DNA from 3 places in the Vibrio splendidus genome. Region 2 is predicted to be linked to each of the others. Evidence: predicted binding sites of a transcription regulator. Region 2 holds the regulator's gene; each other region holds the start of a gene.
The links. The regulator PurR, encoded in region 2, represses purine synthesis genes. The targets are predictions, from matches to a motif close to TNANGNAAACGTTTNCNTNA.

Region 1: the regulator PurR is predicted to act here: its motif matches at 1,826-1,845, upstream of pyrD (quinone-dependent dihydroorotate dehydrogenase).
Region 3: the regulator PurR is predicted to act here: its motif matches at 2,899-2,918, upstream of metK (methionine adenosyltransferase).

Annotation. Positions count from the first base shown of each region.
Region 1 is NZ_AP025508.1:2,008,752-2,013,181, forward strand. Features, by position in the region: gene OCU90_RS09145 (cell division protein ZapC) at 1-482, opposite strand, end outside; gene pyrD (quinone-dependent dihydroorotate dehydrogenase) at 688-1,698, opposite strand; gene OCU90_RS09155 (NAD-glutamate dehydrogenase) at 2,070-4,430, opposite strand, start outside.
Region 2 is NZ_AP025508.1:2,596,212-2,600,641, reverse strand. Features, by position in the region: gene OCU90_RS11570 (putative signal transducing protein) at 1-119, opposite strand, end outside; gene OCU90_RS11565 (TVP38/TMEM64 family protein) at 190-870, opposite strand; gene OCU90_RS11560 (TfoX/Sxy family DNA transformation protein) at 1,005-1,595, opposite strand; cyclic di-GMP riboswitch class I at 1,723-1,808, opposite strand; gene purR (HTH-type transcriptional repressor PurR) at 1,979-2,983, opposite strand; gene torD (molecular chaperone TorD) at 3,300-3,947, opposite strand; gene torR (two-component system response regulator TorR) at 4,233-4,430, shown strand, end outside.
Region 3 is NZ_AP025508.1:3,359,231-3,363,660, reverse strand. Features, by position in the region: gene OCU90_RS14885 (SprT family zinc-dependent metalloprotease) at 1-321, opposite strand, end outside; gene OCU90_RS14880 (DUF2189 domain-containing protein) at 401-1,198, opposite strand; gene metK (methionine adenosyltransferase) at 1,567-2,721, opposite strand; gene tkt (transketolase) at 3,099-4,430, shown strand, end outside.

The DNA.
Region 1 (4,430 bases), 590 kb from region 2:
ACTTTAATCGAGTCTCCAAAGCGTAAACCTTTTGAAGGCGTTAGGAGGAACTCTTCTAAGTCTACAAATGCACATAAGCTCGCACACTCACCTACTTCTAATACGATGAAGTAACCAAGACTATGCTCGTTATTCATTTGTACAATATCCCCTTCTTGAGGATATTCATGACCAGCGCCTTGTGAGTCGAAGAACCAGCTTTTAGGCTGTACAGGCTTATGGAAACGCTTTGCAGCCACACAATAAAGTGCAAGCTCTGCTTGGCGTGGCTCAGACAGTTCTAAGCCAGAAATTTGTTCTTTGAAGGTTTGGTAGGAAGATGCATCATCAACAGTGAATTCATTATCTTTAAAAGCGCAGTCCACCAGCTTATTGCGGACCAGATTCGTTTTAAAAATCATATCCTCTCCGAGGTTTAGCATTAATGAACATTGCTGCTCATCGTAATACCAACTCCATGTATCGCTAGGTTTAAGCATCATTTCGTCTCACACTGTTGAACCATTCCATTAGGTAAAACGCAAAATTACCTTCAATTACAGTAATTTTACTGTGCGATAGGCAAAAAAAAAGAGGAAATGAATTCCTCTTTCTTATCGCTTTTCTCTACAACTCAGTGAGTTACAGTGTCTCTTTTAGTAAGACGATGCCGGATTGTAGTCTTTGGACTAAGATCGTTTTTGCGAACTATAGATTTTTGACGATGTCGCCTACAAGTCCTGGACCTTTGTAGATGAAACCAGAGTAAACTTGTACAAGCTTCGCGCCTGCCATCATTTTCTCTTTTGCAGCAACGTAAGAGTCAACGCCACCTACCCCGATGATCGGTAGTTGGTCGCCTAGCTCTTGGTGAAGTTTACGAACAACTTCAGTACTGCGAGATTGAACTGGACGTCCGCTTAGGCCACCCGCTTCGTCGCAATGCTTCATACCTTCGACGATACTGCGATCCAATGTCGTGTTGGTTGCGATCACACCATCGATCTTATTTTTGATCAATGATTCGCAAATTTGGCTGATTTCGTCATCACTTAGATCCGGAGCGATCTTAAGAGCAAGCGGGACATATTTACCATGCTTCGCTTCTAATTCGGATTGCTTGGTTTTTAGTTCAGACAACAGATCATCAAGTGCTTCGCCATATTGTAACGAACGAAGTCCTGGAGTATTTGGTGAAGAGATATTTACCGCAATGTAACCCGCGTATTGGTAAACCTTCTCCATACAGATAATGTAATCTTCTGCGCCCTTTTCAATTGGCGTGTCTTTGTTCTTACCAATATTGATACCTAAGATGCCGTCATAGTTCGACTTCTTAACATTCTCAATTAGGTTATCTACGCCTAGGTTGTTAAAGCCCATGCGATTGATAATACCTTCGGCTTCAACAAGACGGAACAGACGTGGTTTGTCATTACCTGCTTGTGGACGAGGAGTAACAGTCCCTACTTCTACAAAACCAAAACCCATTGCGCCAAATGCATCAATACATTCGCCGTTTTTGTCTAGGCCGGCAGCAAGGCCAACTGGATTTTTAAAAGTAAGACCCATGCATTCTACAGGTCGGTGAGGTAATTGTTGGCGATACAAAAGATCAATAGGTGTGCCGGTGAAGCGTTTGAAATTTTGGATTGCAAGATCATGTGCCTTTTCGGCATCAAGTTGGAAAAAGCCAGTTCTGGCTAGACGGTAAAGCATTGTGCCTCCGATAGAAAAAAGCGCCGTGTAAACGGGGCGATATTATTTACTTATTTACCCAACTATTCAATCTATTACTGTCTGTAAGGGTAAGATAATCGAGTTTGCTAACGAAAGAGGTTTATTATTAAGCAAACGTTACCGTATCCTCCAGTGAATGGTCTATTTGACTATCATTCATGTAACGAACATCGTTTAACTCGGCCAATTAGAAGCTAACTTTATCAAGCATAAGTTACTCAACGAAATAATTGGACACGTCATTTACTATTCAACCAAACGACACTGTTCTGCCAAATAACATTGCTCAGCCAAACGAAAAAGGCAGACCTAATGGCCTGCCCTTGTTTCTTTTCGTTTTTATCTAGTCGCTAGTCTGTCGACATACAGTTTAGATTCAATAGCATCAATTCGCGTAGTGCTACTGAGAACTTAGCAAACTCATGAACCGAACCCACTTTGAATTCGTTCAAGATGCTTTCCCAACGATGCAGAGAAACCGAGTTACTTTCCATCCAGTCATCAAGCGCTTTAATCACATCGATGTCTGAAGCACAACCGCAGTTAAGCACTTGGCCAGTTAGCTGACGTTGCTGCCAATCCAGATCTTCTCTGAATGCTGCACGTGCCAGCGCTTGCCAATTGTTGTCTACTGCTTGACCATTGATTTGCTTCAAGAACCAGTGCAAAGACAAGCGATCGCCAAGATTGAAGTAAAGCTTAGACGCTTGTTGTACTGTTTTACCTGTTTCACGAGCCACTGTGGATATATCCAGTGCTGAGTACAAGCTAGACAAACGCGCGACTGAATTAGCCAACTCAGCGTTTACACCTTGGTCAATCCATAGCTGTGCCATTGCGTTATGCTCTTCTACTTCAGAAGCCACTAGGTTTTCATCCAGTTTCTCTGTGATAGTTAGAACATCACCTTGGTAAAGTTCAATCAGTGCTTTCACTGACTGTTTACCGGTACGGTTTCTTAGCAACCAACGAGCCAAGCGACGAAGTGTACGGCGAACATGGTAGATCAATTCGTATTGAGCTTCAGAACTTGAAACATTGTCCAGTTCACGGATGCTCTTCAGAACTTTACCAAGACCGTAGATTTCACGTGATGCTGCGTAAGCATTGGCAATATCAACGATATTTGCGCCCGTCTCTTCTTGCAGACGAGTAACGAAGTTACAACCCATCTCGTTAACCATTTGGTTAGCCAGTGCAGTTGCAATGATTTCAGAACGTAGTGGATGACTATCCATGTGTTGAGAATAGTTACGACGTAACGCTGTTGGGAAGTATTGCATAAGTTGTTGAGCATGGAATTCATCATTAGCGATATCATCACTAACAAGATCTTCTTTAAGCACCATTTTTCCGTAAGCGACAAGTACAGAAAGCTCTGGTCTTGTTAGGCCTTGGCCCTGCTTTTCACGCTCAAGCAGTGTTTCGTCATCTGGGATGTATTCCAAACCACGATCCAAGTACCCTGCTTTCTCCATAGTGTGAATAAAGCGGATTTGCTCTTTTACTAGGCCAACACCTTGATGTTCAGTAACCGAAATAGACTCAGCTTGGCAATATGCGTCGTCTAGTACGATCTCGCCAACTTCATCTTCCATTGATTCAAGTACTTGGTTACGTTGCTTAACGGTTAGATCACCATTAGACACCAAACCATTCAGGAAGATCTTAATGTTTACTTCGTTATCCGAACAGTCAACACCACCAACGTTATCAACGAAGTCAGTATTAACGCGGCCACCCGTTAGCGCGTATTCGATACGACCCAGTTGAGTCATACCCAAGTTACCGCCTTCACCAACAACCTTAGCTTTCAGGTCACGGCCATCGATACGAAGCACGTCATTTGCACGGTCACCAACATCAGTATGAGTCTCGTTTGAAGACTTAACATATGTACCGATACCGCCATTCCAAAGAAGATCAACCTGCATAGACAAGATCGCTTTGATCAAGTCATTTGGTGCCATTGATGCTTTCTTAGTACCCAGCATTTTCTGAATTTCAGGCGTCAAAGAGATAGACTTCGCTCGACGAGAGAAGATGCCACCACCTTGAGAAATCAGGTCTTTGTTGTAATCTTCCCAGCTTGAGCGAGGAAGATTAAACAAGCGCTCACGCTCTACCCAGCTTGATGCTGATTCTGGATTCGGGTCGATGAAAATATGCATGTGGTTAAACGCAGCTTGCATACGAATATGCTTAGACAACAGCATGCCGTTACCAAATACATCGCCCGCCATATCACCTACACCGATAGCGGTAAAGTCCGTTGTTTGACAGTTGATGCCCATTTCACGGAAGTGACGTTTGACAGATTCCCAGCCACCTTTCGCCGTGATACCCATCGCTTTATGGTCGTAACCGTTAGAACCACCAGAGGCAAAGGCATCGCCTAACCAGAAATTGTATTCATCAGATACTGAGTTTGCTAGATCTGAGAACGTTGCTGTACCTTTATCGGCAGCAACAACCAAGTACGGATCATCTTCATCGTGACGAACAACACTCTTCGGTGGGATAACCTCGCCTTCAATGATGTTGTCTGATACGTCTAGTAGCGCACGGATGAAGCGCTTGTAACAACGTTGACCTTCAGCGAAGATCTCGTCTCGGCCAGACATCATGTGCTGACGCTTACAAACAAAACCACCTTTTGCACCAACCGGTACAATTACTGTGTTCTTAACTTGTTGTGCTTTAACTAGGCC
Region 2 (4,430 bases):
ATTTCCCCTTTCAATCCGAACAACCCTTCACCACGGACTTCACAGGCAATATTCTCGCTTTCTAACAATCCACAGATGATATGAGCTTCTGTCGGATTCGATGCACTGAAGATTTTCATTGAGATAGAACCTTATCTGGCTATATGCGTTATTTAGCTATTATAAGTATACGTTATTCAGTTATATACGTTATTCAGCCACAGGTGCTGAGCGAAATTTATTCATCAACCATTTAGCAATGATTGGGAATACACCCAGTAAGGCAAATGACAATAGTACTGAAGGGGACACGATACCCGAAAGTGAATCAATTTCCGCGAGTTGAGTACCAGCATTCAAGAAAACAGCAGTACCCGGTAACATCCCTATTTGACTCGTAATGTAGTAACGACTCACTGACATCGGTGTTAGACCCATCAACAGATTGATAAGGAAAAACGGGAAGACAGGAATCAGACGCAGAGAAAATAAGTAAAATGCTCCGTCTTTTTCAACGCCCTTGTTAATCGTTGCTAATTTGTCACCAAACTTGGTTTGAATCCAGTCACGTAACAGATAACGGCTACTTAAGAATGCTAAGGTCGCACCGATCGCACTCGCGAAAGATACCAGCAGCAAGCTGTTCCAGAAGCCAAATAGCGCGGCCCCTAATAGGGTCACAACAGCGGCACCAGGAATGGAGAAAGCAGTAATCATTATATACGCGACAAAATAGATAGCAGCGGCAGCAATGAAGTTGCTATCAATGTAGTCATTTAAAACGGCTTGTTGGGCCTTGGCATTTTCAAGCGTTAGGTATTGGCCGAAATTGACGCCTAACAAGACGATGGTTACGACCAACACAATACCCAATATCATTTTCTTACTCATTGATACTTCCTCCAAATTTTCAATGTATACCATTAGTATAGATAGACAGGCAAAGCATAGATTAACTTTCAGCAGATATAAAAAAAGCCGCAGTAAATGCGGCTTAGTTATATAGATAATTTGCACTGACAATGTTAATTGACGCGATTGATAAGCTCTTCACGACGCTGCTGCGGTATAACAGACCAATGTGTGCCATTGATCGCGCCTTCTAACGCCCAAAGTAGTTCAATACTGACAGAAGACGCATGTGATTCTTTGATGGCGTTAAATGCGTTTACAGAGCCAGATTCATATAAACGTTCTACGGAATCGATCCCTGCTTTTTTCAACATACGCTCAGTGGCGAGTCGAAGGTTGGGCAGATCTTTGAGTCGAGTAGGCTTAGCTGAAGATTGCTCAGCTTTTTCTTCTTTAGCAAAACCCAGAGACGTCGTTGCAAGCTGCAAGATTTTCTCTTGGTCTTGCCACAGGCCTTCAGGTAAAGCGAAATATTTAGTAACGACAGGGAAACCACGTTTTTTGTAGACGTACGGTTGAAACCCTTGTTGTTCGAACTGTTTCGTTGTGCATTTGTCTGCTCGTATGTGCAACTGGTCATTTACAACCAGAGCAAACATAGTGTCATCAGCAAAAAGACCGAAGCCACCAAACATCGAGCGTGATTTTATTTTTCCTAGGGATTCAAATAATTTCATTGAATCCTTTAGTATCGGTTTATCCATGTTATTTATCTCGGTGTATTTGAACTACGCCACCAAATAAGCAGGTCCGAGAGATTAGCAAAATGTTGCAATTAAATTGTCAATTAGCCGTAAATTACTAAATTATTAGTAGTTACTGCATTTTGCCATCGGTAACCCCGCTACCATACCAACGAGTGGTTTAGGCCGGAAGCTTTGCGTCTCACTCTTTCAAGTGATTTGCCCTGTGCGTGACTGATTGAATAGAATAAAGTTTTTGTTGAATGAGGCTCACACTTGTTATTTCAAAATGTGATATTGCTTCAATTAATGATCTTTCCAGTATGATACCAGGTTCATTCATGTTGTTGATAAAAAAAGCGCACCTAAAGGTGCGCTTAATTATATTAAACTGAATTTATCAATTAATTTAACGTTTTAACTGTGCTTCGCTCAACAATTTCAGGATGCATTTCGAACACACGCTTTTCATGGTCTTTATCTTTAATGCGTTCTAACAAAATTTCGAAAGCGTTCTTACCAACACGACGTTTGGGTTGGTGAACCGTTGTTAACGGCGGAGAGAAGTATTCAGCCAGCTCGATGTTGTCATAGCCGATCACTGAAATATCTTCAGGGATACGAATTCCTTTCTCTTGCAGTCTGCTCATTAGGCCGAGTGCCATCGTGTCGTTAAAACAGAATACGGCCGTTGGGCGATCTACCATCTTAATGATTTTCTCTGCCGCAAGAACCGCAGTATCACACTCGAAGTTACCTTCAATGATCATGTTATCATCGGCAGCAATCTTAGCTTCGTTGAGTGCGCGTTTGTAACCCGCGATGCGTTCAACACATGCCGCTTTGTCTAAGTGGCCACTTAAACAAGCAATCTTGGAGTGACCGTGATCAATGAGGTATTTGGTCGCTAGGTAACCACCTTCTTCAGAGTTGTCGATGATCTTATCTGCTTGAGAACTCTCAGGGCCCCAATCCATAATCACTTTAGGAATGTCAGCGTGACGGTCTAACATGCCTCTCAGCTCTTCAGTTAGGTCAGAACACATAACTAAGATGCCATCTACACGTTTCTCTGCAAGCATTCGAATGTAGTCACGTTGCTTCTCATAGATACCGCCCGTATTACACAGGATCAAAGTGTAACCTTGACGGTAGCAGTAGCTTTCAACACCATCGATAACTTCAGAGAAGAATAGGTTAGTTGATTGAGTAACTAGCATGCCGATAGTGCGGGTTGTATTGCACTTCAAACTACGAGCAACGGCACTTGGTGCATAGTTCAGTTCGTCTACGGCTTTATTTACTTTTTCTTGCGTCGCTTCTGCAACAAAGCGAGTTTTGTTGATTACGTGAGAAACGGTTGTTGTTGATACGCCTGCTAAGCGAGCGACATCTTTTATAGTGGCCATGGTTTTATCCTATTAGAAGCTACTTTCCCAAAGTACGGAATGAAGTAGCCGTTAAGCTACCTAACTAAGAGCTTAAATTTGTAGGGCTCTTTGGGTACTAAAGTGCTAAAAAACAAAAAACCGCTATTGAGCGGCTTGTCTTAACACCGAAATGCTCAAAACTATAATAAGCATAGCATTTCGTGAATGTTTCATATTTTATCGTTTGCGGTCACAATTTTAGACTGACTAGAAATTACTCGCAATAAAATTCACCCGGAAATCCGGGTGAATTGTCACATTCTTCTGAATTTATTTAACGAGTCATCCAATAAGCTTATTCACCAGCGAGGTATTGTGTGTCCAATTTGCAGAATGCAAGTAACAGAGATGAGACTGATGCGTAGAAACCGAATTCGTCAACGTCATGACATTTAACGTTGAACTTTGGTACCCAAGTAAGAAGTTGTTGCTCGATAAATTGCTGTTGAACAATGAACGATTTTTCTAGCTCTTCTTCAAGCTCAGTTTCATTAGAACGGATGATCAAGTTGCCAAGGAAGTCGAGTTCGATAGCGATGTGGTCAGCTGGTTCTTTTAGGTCTTGGTTCACCACTAAGTTGTGCTTAGCCATGATCTCTTCCATATCTTTTGCTGGCTTATCATTCAAAAGGCCAGTCTCACCGATATACATAGAAGCGTAAGGAAGTGCGCCATGCTTATCTGTTTTTAAGAATAAGTCACAGAAGTCAGCAGACAATTCTAGTTGAGCATCTTCACGCGTTTGTAGGCGGTTTAGCGCATCCACTAGGCTATCGATCGCTGGCTTTAGTGTTTCATTTTCGCCTAAACCAGTTAGGAAAGAACGAATTTCAACAGAGTGGTAGTGATCGAGTTCTTCTTGAGTGAGCTCTTTAGCGAATAAGCTTGATAGCCACCAGTATATTTCTGCTCTTTGCTCGTTGAACGCTTTCGTATCTTTCATTTCTTAGATCCTGATTTAGTCTTGTGGTGTTACTTATATGCATCTTGAAGTCACTAGTGCATAAGCACACCAAGGCTGAATAACAAGGTTATTTGCGAAACGCAAAGTTACTCGTTAGTAGTAATGCCTATATTGAATTGCGATGGACGATAAATAGCAAGGTTTAAGATTGTCTTGTATCAAAAAAGATCCATGTTTCTGGCTTTTATCTTGTGTACCACTAGAATTGTTACGAGTTATGAATAGAATAGTCACTGAAACTATTAAATAAGAAAAGTGGTGTAGATGAGCTATCACGTATTAGTCGTAGAAGATGATGTGGTAACCCGCAGTAAACTGGTCGGATACTTCCAGAACGAAGGTTACACAGTAAGCGAAGCAGAAAGCGGCGCTCAAATGAGAAACGTGTTAGAAGAAAACAACGTTGACCTCATTATGCTGGACATCAACTTACCAGGCGAAGATGGATTGATGCTAACTCGC
Region 3 (4,430 bases), 760 kb from region 2:
GGCCGGTACATTGAATACCTTTTCCATCACATATTTCCACTCATTCCCGTGAGGCCTAACTCGCCCGAATACCTGATGTGTGATCAGGTGTGCGAGTTCATGAGGCACGACTTCGTTAATAAAGGCGTCTTCATTTTCGCTGAATAGCACTTGGTTGAGTTTTATCTCGTTTAACTGAAGGTAGGCTTTTCCCGCTGCCTTTCCTCTTAACTTGTAAGTGACGGTTGGGCATGGAAATTCACGAGAAAAATGTTGATTAGCGATAGCTAGGCATTCGCCCAGTTTCTTATTTACTCGATGTTGTTGCGGGGTGTAAGACAAGCGTTGTTAACTCCAAAAAAAAGCCTCAGCGTTTAAGCTAAGGCCTCATCATAACATTGCTCATCGATCGTGAAACGATTTAAACGTGATGTTTCTTCTTGATGATTTCGTGGTAAGCATGCCATGTTCCGTAACCAAGCAATGGCATCGTTACAATCATACCGACACCGTAGGTCGCAAAGCCGACTAAGATACCAGCGCCAATGATACCAGCCCAAACGACCATCGCAGGGATGTTTGATTTAACAGCGTTGAAGCTAGTAAAAATGGCACTCATTACATCTACACGTCTTTCCATCATCAATGGAATCGAAAATGCTGAGATGCTAAATATCAGGCTAGCGATAACCAATCCAATCACCGAACCCGTAATCAGGAATGGTGCAAACTCGCTTAATGGTGCTCCTTGTACGGAAGGGTAGAGCGCATGCAATAACGCAGCAATCCGCATCCAAAAGATCATTGCAACCATTAACACAATCGCAAAGGCCCATTGGTGGGTGGAGTTGCGAGTAATTGCTTTCATTGAGTGGAACAAGCTTGGGGAATGTCCTTTCTCTCTTTCCCAGCTTGCGTCATATAGGCCAAGAGCAAGAAAGGGTCCTATCAACATATAGACTATCAAGCTTGGCATAACGACTAGGTGTGTTCCTTGCCATTGGACTAATTGCACGATGGCGATGGCCGCAGCCATGAAACACAATCCGTAAAATGCGCTGATTATTGGCATTTTCACTAAGTCATGCAGTGCAAGCGATAACCAGTGGAATGGGGCTGATATGCTTACTTGGTTACAAGGAATAGTGCGAGCGTAATCCTGATCGCTGACCTTGTGTTTCTTATCGTTTAGTTCGGATGGGTGCACGGTACGAGGCATAGATCCCCCTAGTTAAATAACGTCCTAGTTATAATTCCACAAGGCTCAGAGATGTCGCTTACGAGAGCGTTATGGTGTTGAGCTAAACTGCTCTTTGTCATCCCAGTTATTGTTCTTGCGTACATTTAACGAGCGTTATCAGATTGAATTAATTTAAGTTAAATGTGAGCTTGATCGCCTAGGAGTTACCTTAACTATTGTCAGTAGTGCTAGAAAACACAAATTATCAGCGAATTTTTATACTAAGTGGTTAACGGTAAAGAAGACTTGGACTGGGTGTTCTAGCAGGGAAATGTTTGGTAAGTACATAAAAATAAAGCCCTTACTAAGAAGTAAGGGCTTTAAAGAAACAAATCGCAGTGGCTAAATTATTTTAGGCCAGCGAAGTCCGCAAGGATTGCTGCTTTGTCCGTCGCTTCCCAAGGGAACTCTTCACGACCGAAGTGGCCGTATGCTGCCGTCTTTTTGTAGATAGGCTGAAGAAGGTTCAGCATTTCTTGAAGACCGTATGGACGTAGGTCGAAGTTTTGACGAACAGCTTCAATGATGATCTCGTGAGCTACTTTTTCAGTACCAAACGTCTCAACCATGATAGATGTTGGATCTGCAACACCGATAGCGTAAGACAATTGAATCTCACAACGGTCAGCCATACCAGCAGCAACGATGTTTTTCGCAACGTAACGCGCTGCGTAAGCTGCAGAACGGTCAACTTTTGATGGATCTTTACCAGAGAATGCACCGCCACCGTGACGAGCTGCGCCGCCGTAGGTATCAACGATGATCTTACGACCTGTTAGACCACAGTCACCCATTGGGCCACCGATTACGAAACGGCCTGTTGGGTTAATGAAGAAGTTAGTGTCTTTGTTGATCCACTCAGCAGGAAGTACTGGCTTGATGATCTCTTCCATTACCGCTTCACGTAGGTCAGGTGTTGTTACTGAATCACAGTGTTGAGTTGAAAGAACAACTGCGTCGATACCAACAATCTTACCTTGGTCGTATTGGAACGTAACTTGAGATTTCGCATCTGGGCGAAGGAAATCAAGCTTGCCGCTCTTACGTACTTCAGCTTGCTTCTTAACAAGAAGGTGAGAGTAAGTAATTGGAGCTGGCATTAGGATTGGTGTTTCGTTAGTCGCGTAACCAAACATGATGCCTTGGTCGCCTGCGCCTTGATCTTTAGGATCGGCTTTATCAACACCTTGGTTGATGTCTGGAGACTGCTTACCAATTGTGTTTAGTACTGCACAAGAGTCTGCGTCAAAGCCCATATCAGAATGAACGTAACCAATTTCACGAACTGTTTCACGAGTGATTTCTTCGATATCAACCCATGCAGACGTTGTTACTTCACCGCCAACCATAACCATGCCGGTTTTTACGTAAGTCTCACAAGCAACACGTGCTTTTGGATCTTGTTCCAAGATGGCATCAAGAACAGCATCAGAGATTTGGTCTGCAATTTTATCTGGATGGCCTTCTGAAACAGATTCAGAAGTGAATAGGTGCTTAGCCATGAGAGCTCCACTTTTAGTTTAGTTTTTAGTTGCAAATAGTTAAATGCAAATAATTTCAGGCGTCGCAAGCTAGGAAGCGCCGCCATTAAATACAGTATATTTTGTAGGTGTTTCTACATCTAGACGGCTATTCTAAATTCCAGCGGTCGAATTACAAGCTCTTTTTTATGATATGTCATAACTAAACGTTTGCGTATCGGTCGAGATAAGGCATTGCTAAGTGATGTAAATGTTCGAAAATTGCGAAAAATGACCGTTAAAATGCCAGTAAAACGTTTGCAGTCGCTAAAGTCGTTTGAGAGAATACCCGCGCTAATAAAAATGAAAATTTTAGCATCAATCTCTTTTTTAAATCGCTTATGTACTCAGGAGCAGACATGCCTTCTCGTAAAGATCTAGCCAATGCAATTCGCGCACTTAGCATGGATGGCGTTCAACAAGCAAATTCAGGCCACCCTGGCGCACCAATGGGTATGGCTGACATCGCTGAAGTTCTTTGGCGTGGTCACTTGAACCACAACCCAGCAAACCCAGAGTGGGCTGACCGCGACCGTTTTATTCTGTCTAACGGCCATGGTTCAATGTTGATTTACTCTCTGCTTCATCTTGCAGGTTACGAGCTTTCAATTGAAGACCTTAAGAACTTCCGTCAACTGCACTCTAAGACTCCTGGTCACCCTGAGTACGGTTACGCTCCTGGCATCGAAACAACGACTGGTCCTCTAGGTCAAGGCATCACTAACGCTGTTGGTATGGCGATGGCTGAGAAAGCATTGGCTGCACAGTTCAACAAAGAAGGCCACGACATCGTAGACCACTTCACTTATGCATTTATGGGTGATGGTTGTCTGATGGAAGGTATTTCTCACGAAGCATGTTCTCTAGCAGGTACGTTAGGTCTTGGTAAGTTGGTTGCTTTCTGGGATGACAACGGTATTTCTATCGATGGCGAAGTTGAAGGTTGGTTCTCTGACGATACACCTAAGCGTTTTGAAGCTTACGGCTGGCACGTAATCCCAGCCGTTGATGGTCACGATGCTGACGCTATCAATGCTGCTATTGAAGCGGCTAAAGCGGATCCTCGTCCAACACTTATCTGTACTAAAACTATCATCGGTTTTGGTTCTCCAAACAAAGCGGGTACGCACGACTGTCACGGTGCTCCACTAGGCGCTGATGAAATCACGGCAACTAAAGCGGCACTTGGTTGGGAACACGGTCCTTTCGAGATTCCAGCTGATATCGCAGCTGAGTGGAATGCGAAAGAAGCGGGCGCAGCGAAAGAAGCAGCGTGGAATGCTAAATTTGACGCATACGCAGCGGCTCACCCAGAGTTAGCAGCAGAATTCAAACGTCGTACAAACGGCGAACTACCAGCTGAGTGGGAAGAGAAAGCAAACGCAATCATTGCTGACCTTCAAGCTAACCCAGCTAACATCGCTTCACGTAAAGCGTCTCAAAATGCTCTAGAAGCGTTCGGTGCTATGCTACCTGAATTCATGGGCGGCTCTGCTGACCTTGCGCCTTCTAACCTGACTATGTGGTCTGGCTCTAAGTCGCTTGAAGCAAATGACTTCTCTGGTAACTACATCCACTACGGTGTACGTGAATTCGGTATGACGGCTATCATGAACGGTATCGCTCTGCACGGTGGTTTCGTACCATACGGCGCAACGTTCCTAATGTTCATGGAATACGCACGTAACGCA